DNA from 3 places in the Enterobacter sp. 6722112 genome. Region 1 is predicted to be linked to each of the others. Evidence: predicted binding sites of a transcription regulator. Region 1 holds the regulator's gene; each other region holds the start of a gene.
What was found. Region 1 encodes CRP, which controls carbon source genes, mostly activating them, when cyclic AMP is high. Its sites were predicted from a motif close to ATGTGANNNNNNTCACAT; they were not measured.
Positions count from the first base shown of each region.

Region 1 (4,221 bases):
GCGGCCACAACCAGACCATGCCGCCAAAGGCGATCAGGCAGCCAATTAGCGTATCGACCAGCCGGGCAATAATAAACTGTTCCCCGTTAAGCGTGAGCAGTTGCAGGGTATACACCGCCGTGACCGTAAAGCCCACCATCGCCCAGCCGTAGTTTTTGCGGATGATCAGGTAGCTCACCAGCGTGATCGCCAGCATACCGGCCAGGGTATAGCCTTCCGGCACGTGAAAGTGCAGCGTCACGCCCGCGATAATCAGCCCCGCCATCGTACCGCCCGCCCGATGCAGAATGCGCACCCGCGTGGCGCCATAGCCGTTCTGGGTGACAAACAGCACGGTCATTAAGATCCAGTAGGGTTTCGGCAGGTGCAGGGCCATTCCCATCAGGCTGGCGATGCTCAGCATCACACTGATCCGCGCGGCATTGCGCAGGGCGGAAGATTTCAGTGATAGATAGCTTTTGAGCGCGGGCAGCAGCGGCAGCCGTTTTTGCTTATCGGCCATCAGGTCCCGGGCATAAAGCGGGCGCTGGGTGCGTAACACCCGGGCGATGCGGCTGAAATGCCAGGCAGCAAATTGCCCGACCGGGTTATCCGCGTGCTGACGCGCAATCTTTTCCAGCGCGCCGAGCTGTTTGTCCATGTTAAAGCGCGTCGGGTAGCGGTGATAGAGGATATCGTCAGCCAGCACCCGCAGGCGGGCCGCGACGGTCTGCGCGTTCCAGCGGATCACCGCTTCCGCATGGCTGCGCTCCACCAGCTTTTGCACCTCTTCCGGATTATGAAGGCTGACGGAGATATGCTCCTGCAAATCCAGCCCGACCTGGAAGGTTCGCAGCAGCGGCTTGTATTCATGATTTTTGTTGGCGGCAAGCATGTGCAACTGCTGATAGCACTGGCTGATCAGATCCACCACTTTTTGCTGGCGCGCCAGCAGCGGCGGCAGGGATTTTTCCGGGTCGGTATGTTGAGTGAGCAGGGTGTATTTTGCTTCGCAGTATTCAGCAAGCTGCACGTAGAGCAGGCTCAGGGATTCGCGCAGCGGCTGTTCCCGCCACAGCCAGAACCAGAACCAGTTAAACAGCCCGTACCATAGCGTGCCGAGGGCGTAAATCAGCAATGGCTCCCACACCGGCATATTGCCCGCAAGGCTTAAGGTGAAGATGGCGGCAATCAGCGACGCGGGAAGCAGGCGGGCGTGCAGCGAGCTGATTTCGGCGGTGACGCCGAGCGTCATCGCCAGCACGGTCAGGATCAACGGCAGAGGAATGTCGCGGGCCAGTAAAAGTTGTACGGCAAGGCTACAGCCGGCAAACAGGCAGCCGCCAATAATCAGACGTTTAAAAAAGCGTTTATGCGGCGTATCCAGACCGGCAATGTTGCAGCAGGCGGGCACGAGGGAAAACAGCAGGCCTTGCTGAAGATGTCCGAGGATCAGGCCCACGGCCACGGGAAGACACAGCACCAGCGTTTGTCGTAGTGCGTAGTTAACTTCCGGGTGATAGATCAGCCTGCGCCACATGAGGAGTAGAGACAAAAACGGCGTGCCACCCTGCGGCGGCACGCCGTTTGACCGAAATTAACGGGTTCCGTAGACCACGATAGTTTTACCGTGGGCAGAGATCAGGTTCTGGTCTTCCAGCATCTTCAGGATACGGCCCACTGTTTCACGGGAGCAGCCGACGATCTGACCGATTTCCTGACGGGTAATTTTAATTTGCATACCGTCAGGGTGGGTCATGGCGTCTGGCTGTTTCGCCAGGTTCAACAGCGTCTGCGCGATACGACCGGTCACGTCCAGGAAGGCGAGGTTACCCACCTTCTCAGAGGTCACTTGCAGACGGCGTGCCATCTGGGAAGAAAGACGCATCAGGATGTCAGGGTTGACCTGAATCAGCTGACGGAATTTCTTGTAAGAAATTTCAGCCACTTCACATGCTGTTTTTGCACGAACCCAGGCGCTACGTTCCTGGCCTTCTTCAAACAGGCCCAGTTCACCGATAAAATCGCCCTGGTTCAGATAAGAAAGGATCATCTCTTTCCCTTCTTCATCTTTGATCAGCACGGCCACCGAGCCTTTAACGATGTAATACAACGTTTCCGCTTTTTCACCCTGGTGAATCAGCGTGCTCTTTGATGGGTACTTATGAATGTGGCAATGAGACAAGAACCATTCGAGAGTCGGGTCTGTTTGCGGTTTGCCAAGCACCATGCGCTGTTATCCTCTGTTATAAGCTGTCACCAGAGTCATAAGATGCATCCGGACTCTGGGGTTGCAATCGAATTCTTACCCATACCTGGGAAGTCGGCTGTCGTAACGTTTCGCAGCCAGTAAAGTTTGATGTCCTCTGCATACATGTGTAACGTCAATGTATTACTGTAGCATCCAGAGTGTTTTAGCATAGCTTTCGCCGCGTGTCTCCTGGTGTCTCGCTTCAGCATGACGCAGGTCGCCTTCCGTTGCGAGAAATGTAACGTACACGTAATCTGTCATAAAAAATGCAACGTTGGAGTGAGTGAATATGCAAGCGCGTGTGAAATGGGTTGAAGGGTTAACGTTCCTGGGCGAGTCTGCTTCTGGGCACCAGGTTTTGATGGATGGCAACTCCGGCGATAAAGCGCCAAGCCCAATGGAAATGGTGCTGATGGCGGCAGGCGGATGCAGTGCGATCGACGTGGTGTCGATCCTGCAAAAAGGCCGTCATGACGTGACCGATTGTGAAGTGAAGCTGACGTCGGAACGTCGTGAAGAGGCGCCCCGCCTGTTCACGCATATTAATTTGCACTTTATCGTCACCGGCAAAGAACTGAAGGACGCGGCGGTCTCGCGTGCGGTTGACCTGTCTGCGGAAAAATACTGCTCTGTGGCGTTAATGCTGGAGAAAGCGGTAAAAATCACCCATTCGTATGAAGTGATCGCGGCTTAATTTTTGGCGGGTGGCGCTTCGCTGACCCGCCCTACAAAAGCACGCCCGTAGGCCCGGTAAGCGCAGCGCCACCGGGCAAAACAATTCACGCGATCTGCTTTCCTTCCATCAGCCGCTGCACCAGCGGTGTCATGATCAGCTCCATTGCCAGCCCCATTTTTCCGCCCGGTACCACTAACGTATTCATGTGCGAAATAAACGAACCCTGTAGCATCGCCAGCAGCCAGGGATAATCAATGCCTTCCAGGTTGCGGAAGTGGATCACCACAAAGCTCTCGTCCAGCGACGGGATGCTTTTTGCAGCGAACGGGTTAGAGGTGTCCACGGTGGGGACGCGCTGGAAGTTAATGTGGGTTCGGGAGAACTGCGGCGTCAGGAAGTTGATGTAATCTTCCATGGAGCGCACCACCGAGTCCATGACCGCCTCTCGCGAATGGCCGCGCTCGCTCATGTCACGCGTCAGCTTCTGGATCCACTCAAGGTTAACAATCGGCACCACCCCCACCAGCAAATCCACGTGGCGCGCCACGTCGTGCTGAGGCGTCACCACGCCGCCGTGCAATCCTTCGTAAAACAGCACGTCAGTCGGTTCCGGCAGCGGCTGCCAGGGCGTGAACGTGCCGGGGACCTGGTTCCAGGGCACGGCTTCATCGTAGGTGTGGAGATACTTGCGGGACTGCCCGGTACCGCTTTGCCCGTATTCACGGAAGGTTTGCTCCAGCAGGCCGAAGTCATTGGCCTCCGGGCCGAAGTAGCTGATGTGTTTACCCAGATCGCGCGCCTTGCGGATGGCCATATCCATCTCCGGGCGCGTGTAGCGGTGAAAGCTGTCGCCTTCTACCTCTGCCGCCCGTAAGTTAAGCTGGGCGAAGATCTTGCGGAAGGCGAGGCTGGTGGTAGTGGTTCCCGCCCCACTCGAACCCGTAACGGCAATAACCGGATGTCTGGCAGACATAGCAACTCCCTGACTGGAAAAGTGTAAAGATCAGCCGTGAAACGCGTTGCGTGGCATGATATTGACCGTCTCATGCAGTTCGGACCATACCAGCACCACGTCGCCGCTTTTAAGCTGGCGCTTAACATCGTTGACCTTTTGTTCAAGCGAACGTTCATGTTCACCATAATCGGTGCCTTCGCGCAAGACAAAGCTTTCAATCAGATTATCGAGCGTGTCGGGAGAGAGATCCTGCCAGGGAATAATCATTATTTACCGTCCAGATAAGCCGTTAACCAGTCGGGAATACGCGTCTCAAGCCACATTTTTGGCCGACGCAGCGTGCCGCCGACAAAGCCGACG
Region 1 covers NZ_JBZWGR010000007.1:3,902,086-3,906,306, reverse strand. The annotation lists gene AC4OVU_RS20270 (YccS/YhfK family putative transporter) at 1-1,519, opposite strand, end outside; gene crp (cAMP-activated global transcriptional regulator CRP) at 1,577-2,209, opposite strand; gene AC4OVU_RS20260 (OsmC family protein) at 2,520-2,924, shown strand; gene AC4OVU_RS20255 (phosphoribulokinase) at 3,010-3,879, opposite strand; gene AC4OVU_RS20250 (YheU family protein) at 3,910-4,128, opposite strand; gene AC4OVU_RS20245 (hydrolase) at 4,128-4,221, opposite strand, start outside.

Region 2 (4,221 bases), 960 kb from region 1:
AGCGCCCGCTCAACAGCGGCTTCAAGCAAGATGGCGTGCGGAACGACCTCATCAACCAGACCCGCCTTTAACGCCTGACGGGCGCGCAGCTGTTTACCGGTTAAAATCATCTCCAGCGCCGTACTGACGCCCACCAGACGCGGCAGGCGCTGCGTGCCCCCTGAACCGGGCAGCAATCCAAGCTGAACCTCCGGCAGTCCGAGTACCGTTTTCGCATCGTCGGTACAAATGCGGCTGTGACAGGCCAGCGCCAGCTCAAGCCCACCGCCCAGGCAGGCCCCGTGGATCGCAGCGACAACGGGTATCGACAGCGCATGGATCTCCGCCATTACCTGCTGCCCCTGACGCGCCAGGTCTTCTGCTTCCTGAGCGCTTTTCGCCCGTGCAATCATGTTGATATCGGCCCCGGCAATAAAGTTATCCGGCTTTGCCGAGATAAATACCAGGCCACGTATCGCTTTGTTTTCGCGGATCTGTCTGAGCATCGCACGCACCTGAACGCCGAACTCGGCCTTCAGGGTGTTCATCTTTTCGTCGGGTACATCAATGGTGATAACAGCCACGTTATCAAGGCGAACAGCCAGATTAAATGCAGATGTCGTTTCCATTATTCAGCCTCCAGAACCATTGCTGCACCCAGGCCGCCCGCCGCACAGGCGGTAACGAGACCAAAACCGCCGCCGCGGCGACGCAGCTCGTGCAAAGTCTGGGTTATCATTCTCGCGCCGGTCGCCGCAAATGGATGGCCGTAGGCGATGGATCCGCCAAGCACGTTAAACTTACTCTGATCCACTTCGCCGGTCGCGTGGGCGCGGCCCAGTACATCGCGCGCGAAGCGCTCGCTTGCCAGCAGCTGAATGTTTGCCAGGGTTTGTGCGGCAAAGGCTTCGTGCATATCGATCAGGGTTAAGTCAGCCAGCGTCAACCCCGCACGCTCCAGCGCCAGCGGCGTGGACCAGGCCGGACCGAGCAGCATGTCCTGCCAGACATCAATGGCGGTAAAGGCGTAGCTACGCAAATAGCCCAGCGGTGTGATGCCAAGCTCTTTCGCCCGGGATTCCGTCATCAGGATCACGGCGGCGGCACCGTCCGTCAGTGGCGTACTGTTGGCCGCCGTAACGGTGCCATGTTTACGATCAAACGCCGGGCGCAGTTTTGCGTAATCCTCCAGCGTCGAGGTGCCACGGATATTGTTATCTTCCACCAGCGGTTCGCGGAAAGGCGGGATGTAAGCCGTCATCACCTCGTCGGCAAGTTTGCCTTCCGACCAGGCCTTCGCAGCGAGCTGATGCGAGCGATGCGCCAGTGCATCCTGCTGTTCGCGGGTAATACCGTAGGTTTTTGCCATCTGCTCGGCAGTGTCGCCCATACGCAGGCCGGTGGAGTATTCAGCAACGGCAGGTGGCACGGGCATGAGGTCGCGCAGACGTAAACGCGAGAAGAGTTTGAGCTTCGCACCGGTGGTCCGGGCTTTGTTGGCATCCACGAGGATGCGGGCCAGCTGTTTGCTCACACCGATGGGCAGCACGGATGAGGAATCCGCGCCGCCGGCGATCCCCGCGCGAATGGTCCCCGCCATCAGGCTTTCCGCCACGTTCGCCACCGCCTGGAAACTGGTGGCGCAGGCGCGGCTGACGCTGTATGCGTCGGTGTGAACATTCATGCCGGTGCCCAGCACGATTTCACGTGCGATATTGGGCGCTTCCGGCATTTGCACCACCTGGCCGAAAACCAGTTGCTCAATAACCTCTGGCGGGATCTCGCTGCGAGCCAGCATCTCCCCCACCACCATTTTTCCCAGATCGACAGCCGGTATACCGTGAAACGCGCTTGCCTGACGCGCAAACGGCGTACGTAACCCGCTGACAATGGCAATGCGGTCACCGTGTCGGGTGATAAGCGGTAATGCCTGACTCATAACACTCCCCTGTAAAAAAATTTTGCGCACACATTAAGTGGTCTGACCTGATAATAGTCTTAACTATTTTTTTACATTGAGCCAATTGGGGAAGCGAAAAATTGCGAGCTAAGGCACAGAGAAGAAAAAGAAAATGCCCCTGCATGGCAGAGGCATTTGTGAGATTTGTTGCCGGGTTGCGGCGTTGCCTTACCCGGCCTACACGATCATAGGCCCGTGCAAAAAGTATTAACGCAGGCCCAGCTGGAAGATCAGCGTTTCTGCTTCGCAGGCGAACACAAAGTCGATATCCAGCCGCACGCCGCCTTCCACTTCCGTGAAGGTGGATTTGATTTCACACGGATCGGATTCGACTTCACGCGCGCGCTGGCTCAGCGCGGCCAGCGTCTCTTCCGCTTCAGCGCGGTTAGGGAATACGCGGCTGTAAGAGGCGGTGCAATCGGTGTTGTCCATAATGGTGCCAACATCCATACAGCAGCAAACCGGGGTTTCATCAGCACTGCATTTACTCATAGCTCAATTTCCTCTGTATTCGCGCAGGGCGCGAGATAAACACGATGCGTCTATTTTACGCCCCCGGACGAGCCCCCTCCAGCCGTTAATGGCGCAAAATCGGATAAGTGAGCAATATCACACTAAAAAATGATCTAAAACAAAATTCCCCTTTTCAGAGGAATCGCACTGGTCACAATTTTGCCAACCAGATCTCGTTTCAAGAAACATATCTGAAAATATTAATAAACAAACTTGCAACATCCCAGCTGGTCAGACCTATACTCTCGCCACTGGTCTGATTTGTAAGTCATACCTCAGACCCTACACTTCGCGCTCCTGTTACGGTATGTAACAATTATTGAATAAAAATAACTCAATGAGGTTATGGTCATGAGCCAGAAAACCCTGTTCAAACAAACTGCTTTAGCAGTTGCAGTGGCAATCGTCTCAACGTCCGCCTGGTCAGCGGGCTTCCAGTTAAACGAATTTTCTTCCTCTGGCCTTGGCCGTGCGTATTCCGGGGAAGGTGCGATTGCCGATGACGCAGGCAACGCGAGTCGTAACCCGGCACTGATCATGATGTTTGATCGCCCTACCTTCTCTGCCGGTGCGGTTTACATCGATCCTGATGTCAATATTTCTGGCAAATCTCAGTTCACCGGCGCAGATCTGAAGGCGGATAACATTGCGCCGACCGCGTGGGTGCCTAACCTGCACTTTGTTGCGCCAATCAATGAACAGTTTGGTTGGGGTGCCTCTGTCACCTCTAACTATGGCCTGGCAACGGAGTTCAATAACAACTATCCGGCCGGTGAATACGGCGGTAAAACCGACCTGACGACCCTGAACCTCAACCTGAGCGGCGCATATCGTCTGAACGATAACTGGAGCTTTGGTCTGGGCTTTGATGCTGTCTACGCCGATGCAAAAATCGAGCGTTACTCCGGGGAGCAAACTGCTGCACTGCCGAAAAACAGCAATAAAATTGCCAGCCTGAAAGGTGATGAATGGGGTTACGGCTGGAACGCCGGTATCCTGTATGAACTGGATAAAAACAACCGCTGGGGTCTGACCTATCGCTCAGAAGTGAAAATTGATTTCGATGGCGATTACAAAAGCGGCATCCTGAGCCCAGTCAACGGTATGGTCCCAGGCGCGGGCACCACCATTCCATGGGGTACCTCGAATCAAACCGTACCGGGCTCACTGTCGCTGCATCTGCCAGAAATGTGGGAAGTGTCAGGTTATAACCGCGTTGCGCCGCAGTGGGCAATTCACTACAGCCTCGCGTATACCAGCTGGAGCCAGTTCGAGGAGCTTAAAGCCACCGGCAGCAACGGCCAGACGCTGTTCTATAAAGACGAAAGCTTCCACGATGCATACCGCATCGCGCTTGGTACGACCTATTATATGGATGACAACTGGACGTTCCGTACCGGCGTGGCATTTGATGACAGCCCGGTACCGGCCGATAAACGTTCTATCTCCATTCCGGATCAGGACCGTTTCTGGGTGAGTGCGGGGGCAACCTACGTGTTCAACGAGAATGCCTCTATCGACGCGGGCGTGTCGTACATGCATGGCCAGAAGGTGACCTTCCAGGAAGGCCCGTACGAGTTTTCCTCTGAAGGTAAAGCCTGGCTGTTTGGTACCAACTTCAACTACGCGTTCTAATCCCAACACGATTAAAAAAGGTGAGCATTGCTCACCTTTTTTATTTATTCCGAATCGATATCTTTTAATTCGTTCTCGATGGCTTTCGCGTTCGGATTATCTTCCGGCTTCAGCTTACCGCCGTTGGCAATAAA
Region 2 covers NZ_JBZWGR010000007.1:2,937,506-2,941,726, forward strand. The annotation lists gene fadJ (fatty acid oxidation complex subunit alpha FadJ) at 1-608, opposite strand, end outside; gene fadI (acetyl-CoA C-acyltransferase FadI) at 608-1,918, opposite strand; gene AC4OVU_RS15465 (YfcZ/YiiS family protein) at 2,147-2,431, opposite strand; gene fadL (long-chain fatty acid transporter FadL) at 2,804-4,087, shown strand; gene mlaA (phospholipid-binding lipoprotein MlaA) at 4,132-4,221, opposite strand, start outside.
Region 2: AC4OVU_RS15465 (YfcZ/YiiS family protein) is a predicted target of CRP. The motif match lies at 2,537-2,554, and genes of this name have one in related genera.

Region 3 (4,221 bases), 1.1 Mb from region 1:
AGCCCTGCTTCTTGCTTTACAGCTGCTGAACGCCATTTACATCGGTATTCTGGCCGGTATCGGCATGCTCTACTTCCAGGATCTGATGCCGGGTCAGGCAGGCTCTGCCACCACCCTTTATACTAATACCACCCGCGTGGGCTGGATTATTGCAGGCTCACTGGCGGGCGTTGTGGCTGAAATCTGGAACTATCATACGGTGTTCTGGATTGCGCTGGTGATGTGCGTCCTGACGCTGAGCTGCCTGACGCGAATCAAAGACGTTTAAGGCGCGGTGAGCGCTTCCAGCTCAAGCAGATAAGTGATGGCCTGCTGGCGCGTACTGCCGCACATTTCGGCGGTTGGCTGGAGCCCGGAGCACACCTTCGGGCGCAGGGGCGAGCCAAAGATCATGCACAGGTTAGTGTCAGAGAGCTGAACGCAGCGGGTATTGGCAGGCTTGCCCTCCGGCATGCCTGGAATGGGGCTTGAGATGGACGGTGCGGTACAGCACGCGCCACAGTCGGAACGACAATCCATACATGCTCTCTGTTGGTGGCAGATGCCCGCGCAGTCGGGCATTGCGCGCACAGTAACACCTTTTATGTATTGATAGCAAAACCCACGAATTCCGCTTGCCTGAAAGGCCGCGCGCGAGTAATTTGGCGCGATATTTTTTACCTCCCGTAAACAGGATTACTGCAATGCCAAGAGCGAACGAAATTAAGAAAGGTATGGTACTGAATTACAACGGCAAACTGCTGATTGTGAAAGATATCGACATTCAGGCACCCAGCGCCCGTGGCGCAGCAACGCTGTACAAAATGCGTTTCTCCGATGTCCGCACCGGCCTGAAAGTGGAAGAACGTTTTAAAGGCGACGATATCGTTGATACCGTGACCCTCACCCGTCGCTACGTTGATTTCTCCTACATCGACGGCAACGAATACGTGTTCATGGATAAAGAAGATTACACCCCGTATATCTTCACCAAAGATCAGATCGAAGAAGAGCTGCTGTTTATTCCAGAGGGTGGGATGCCGGACATGCAGGTGCTGACCTGGGATGGCGTGCTGCTGGCGCTGGAGCTGCCGCAGACCGTTGATCTGGAAATTGTTGAAACGGCGCCGGGCATCAAAGGCGCGTCTGCAAGTGCGCGTAACAAACCGGCTACCCTGACTACCGGTCTGGTCGTACAGGTGCCAGAGTACCTGTCAGCGGGCGAGAAAATCCGTATCCATATCGAAGAAAAACGCTATATGGGTCGTGCTGACTGATCCTGCTTTTCGCCCGGTGGCGCTACGCTTACCGGGCCTACAAAAAACCGGCTCTGATGCCGGTTTTTGTGTTTTTGTAGGCCGGGTAAGGCGCAGCCGCCACCCGGCAACAAACTTTACAGCAGTTCAGGATACTTCGTCATTTTCAACGCCAGCTCGATACCGCGCACTTCCGCCATCCCTTTCAGACGGCCAATCGCCGAATACCCTGGATTCGTTTTCTTGCGCAGATCGTCCAGCATCTGGTGCCCGTGATCCGGACGGAACGGGATAGGACGCACATCCCCCGCCTGCTTACGACGTACCTCTTCAGAGAGAATGGCATCCACCACCGCAACCATGTTCACGTCGCCGCCAAGATGGGCTGCTTCGTGGAAGGTTTTCGGGTTCTCTTCACGGCAGGTTGCACGCAGGTGGGTGAAATGAATGCGATCGCCGAAGGTTTCGATCATCCGCACCAGATCGTTATCCGCCCGCACGCCATACGAGCCCGTACACATGGTAAAGCCGTTGTAGATGCTGTCCACCGTCTCTTTCAGCCACTGCATATCTTCAATGGTCGACACGATACGCGGCAGGCCAAGAATAGGACGCGGTGGATCGTCCGGATGAACCGCCAGCCGCACGCCGACTTCTTCTGCCACCGGCACGATAGCGCGCAGGAAGTGCGCCATGTTTTCACGCAGCTGGTTTTTATCGATATCGCCATATTCCGCCAGGCGCGCGCGGAACTGATCGAGGGTATAACCCTCTTCCGCACCGGGCAGGCCCGCGATGATATTGCGAACCAGCTTCTCAATGTCCGCTTCACCGGCGGCATTGAACCACGCCAGCGCCTGCTGCTGCTCTTCGGCGGTGTAGTCTGCTTCCGCCCCCGGACGCTTCAGAATGTGCAGTTCGAAAGCCGCAAAAGCGATTTGATCGAAACGCAGCGCCTTCGAACCATCGGCCATTTCATATTCCAGGTCGGTACGCGTCCAGTCCAGGATCGGCATAAAGTTGTAGCAGACGGTATCAATACCACAGGCTGCCAGGTTACGAATGCTCTGCTGATAATTCGCAATCCAGGTATCACACTCACCGGAGTGGGTTTTGATATCTTCGTGAACCGGAATACTTTCCACAACAGACCAGGTTAACCCCTTCTCTGCCAGCTGAGCCTGACGCTTTTGGATTTCCTCTACCGGCCACACCTGACCGTTCGGAATATGATGCAGCGCCGTGACTACACCCGTTGCGCCAGCCTGACGCACATCATCAAGAGAAACCGGATCGTTCGGCCCGTACCAACGCCAGGTTTGTTCCATTGCCCCACCCTCTCAAGTTGTTATACCAATATGTGTTACTTCAATGACGACTACCATACATGTTTAATCGAAGTGGTCAATACAGCACGCGGCATTGATTGATCAAACTCACATAACAGGGATATTTACGGCTTACCAATTTAATTTGTTGTCATATAACTTTACACTGGCATTGTTAATTAATGGTTAATCAGGTGTGTATTACATGAAGACTATTGCCTCCACCGCGCTTCCTGCTCATGTCCAGCAGCCCCGCTACGATCGCGAGCAGTTACGCTCCCGCATCGTCCATTTCGGTTTTGGCGCGTTCCACCGGGCGCATCAGGCGTTGTTAACAAACCGGGTACTGAATGCCAAAGGAGGCGACTGGGGAATTCGTGAGATTAGCCTCTTTAGCGGCGATGTCCTTATGGGCCAGCTCCGGGCGCAGGATCATCTGTTTACCGTGCTGGAGAAAGGTGCCGAAGGCAATCAGCCCATTATTATCGGTGCGGTAAAAGAGTGCCTGAACGCCAAACTCGACTCGCTGGCAGCCATTATTGAGAAATTCTGCGAACCGCAGGTGGCAATTGTCTCCCTCACCATTACCGAAAAAGGCTACTGTATCGATCCGGCGACGGGAAAACTGGATATGCGGAACAGCCGCATCCTGCACGATCTTGAGCACCCGTCTGAGCCGCATTCCGCACCGGGTATTCTGGTTGAAGCCCTTCATCGCCGCCGCGAGCGGAGCCTGCCGGCGTTTACCGTGCTCTCCTGCGACAATATTCCCGACAACGGCCATGTGGTGAAAAATGCCGTTCTCGGCATGGCCGGAAAGCGTTCCGCAGAGCTGGCCGCATGGATCGAGGCGCACGTGAGCTTCCCTGGTACCATGGTCGACCGAATCGTGCCCGCCGCCACCGACGTCTCACTCGCGGAAATCGCCCAGGAACTTGGCGTTGAAGATCCCTGCGCCATCAGCTGTGAACCGTTCATTCAGTGGGTAGTGGAAGATAACTTTGTCGCCGGGCGTCCGGAGTGGGAGGTGGCAGGCGTACAGATGGTTGAGGATGTCCTGCCCTGGGAGCAGATGAAGCTGCGGATGCTGAACGGCAGTCACTCCTTCCTCGCGTATCTGGGCTACCTTGCCGGCTACGCGCACATAAATGAATGTATGCAGGACGACAGTTTCCGCGAGGCGGCCCGCAGGCTGATGCTGAATGAGCAGGCCCCTACGCTGCGCATCACCAACGTTGATCTGACAGCCTATGCTGACAGCCTGCTTGACCGCTTCGCCAACCCGGCCCTACAGCATCGTACATGGCAAATCGCCATGGACGGCAGCCAGAAGCTGCCTCAGCGCATGCTGGATGGGATCCGCGTGCATCTTGAGCGTAACACCGCCTGGCCATTACTGGCGCTGGGGGTGGCGGGCTGGATGCGCTACGTCAGCGGTACGGACGAACAGGGCAACGCCATTGACGTACGCGATCCGCTGAGCGACAAGTTTCAGGCCATTGTCGCTACCAGCAGCGACGCAGAACGCGTTAGCGCCCTGCTGACGCTAAATGAAATCTTTGGCGACGACCTGCCGCAAAACTCTGTCTTTGTCGAGGCAATCACCAGCGCGTACCAGCGCCTCGTCCGGCTCGGCGCGCGCCAGGCCGTTATCGAAA
Region 3 covers NZ_JBZWGR010000007.1:2,799,562-2,803,782, forward strand. The annotation lists gene setB (sugar efflux transporter SetB) at 1-268, shown strand, start outside; gene AC4OVU_RS14830 (YkgJ family cysteine cluster protein) at 265-519, opposite strand; gene yeiP (elongation factor P-like protein YeiP) at 684-1,256, shown strand; gene uxuA (mannonate dehydratase) at 1,373-2,563, opposite strand; gene AC4OVU_RS14845 (mannitol dehydrogenase family protein) at 2,769-4,221, shown strand, end outside.
Region 3: uxuA (mannonate dehydratase) is a predicted target of CRP. The motif match lies at 2,660-2,677, and genes of this name have one in related genera.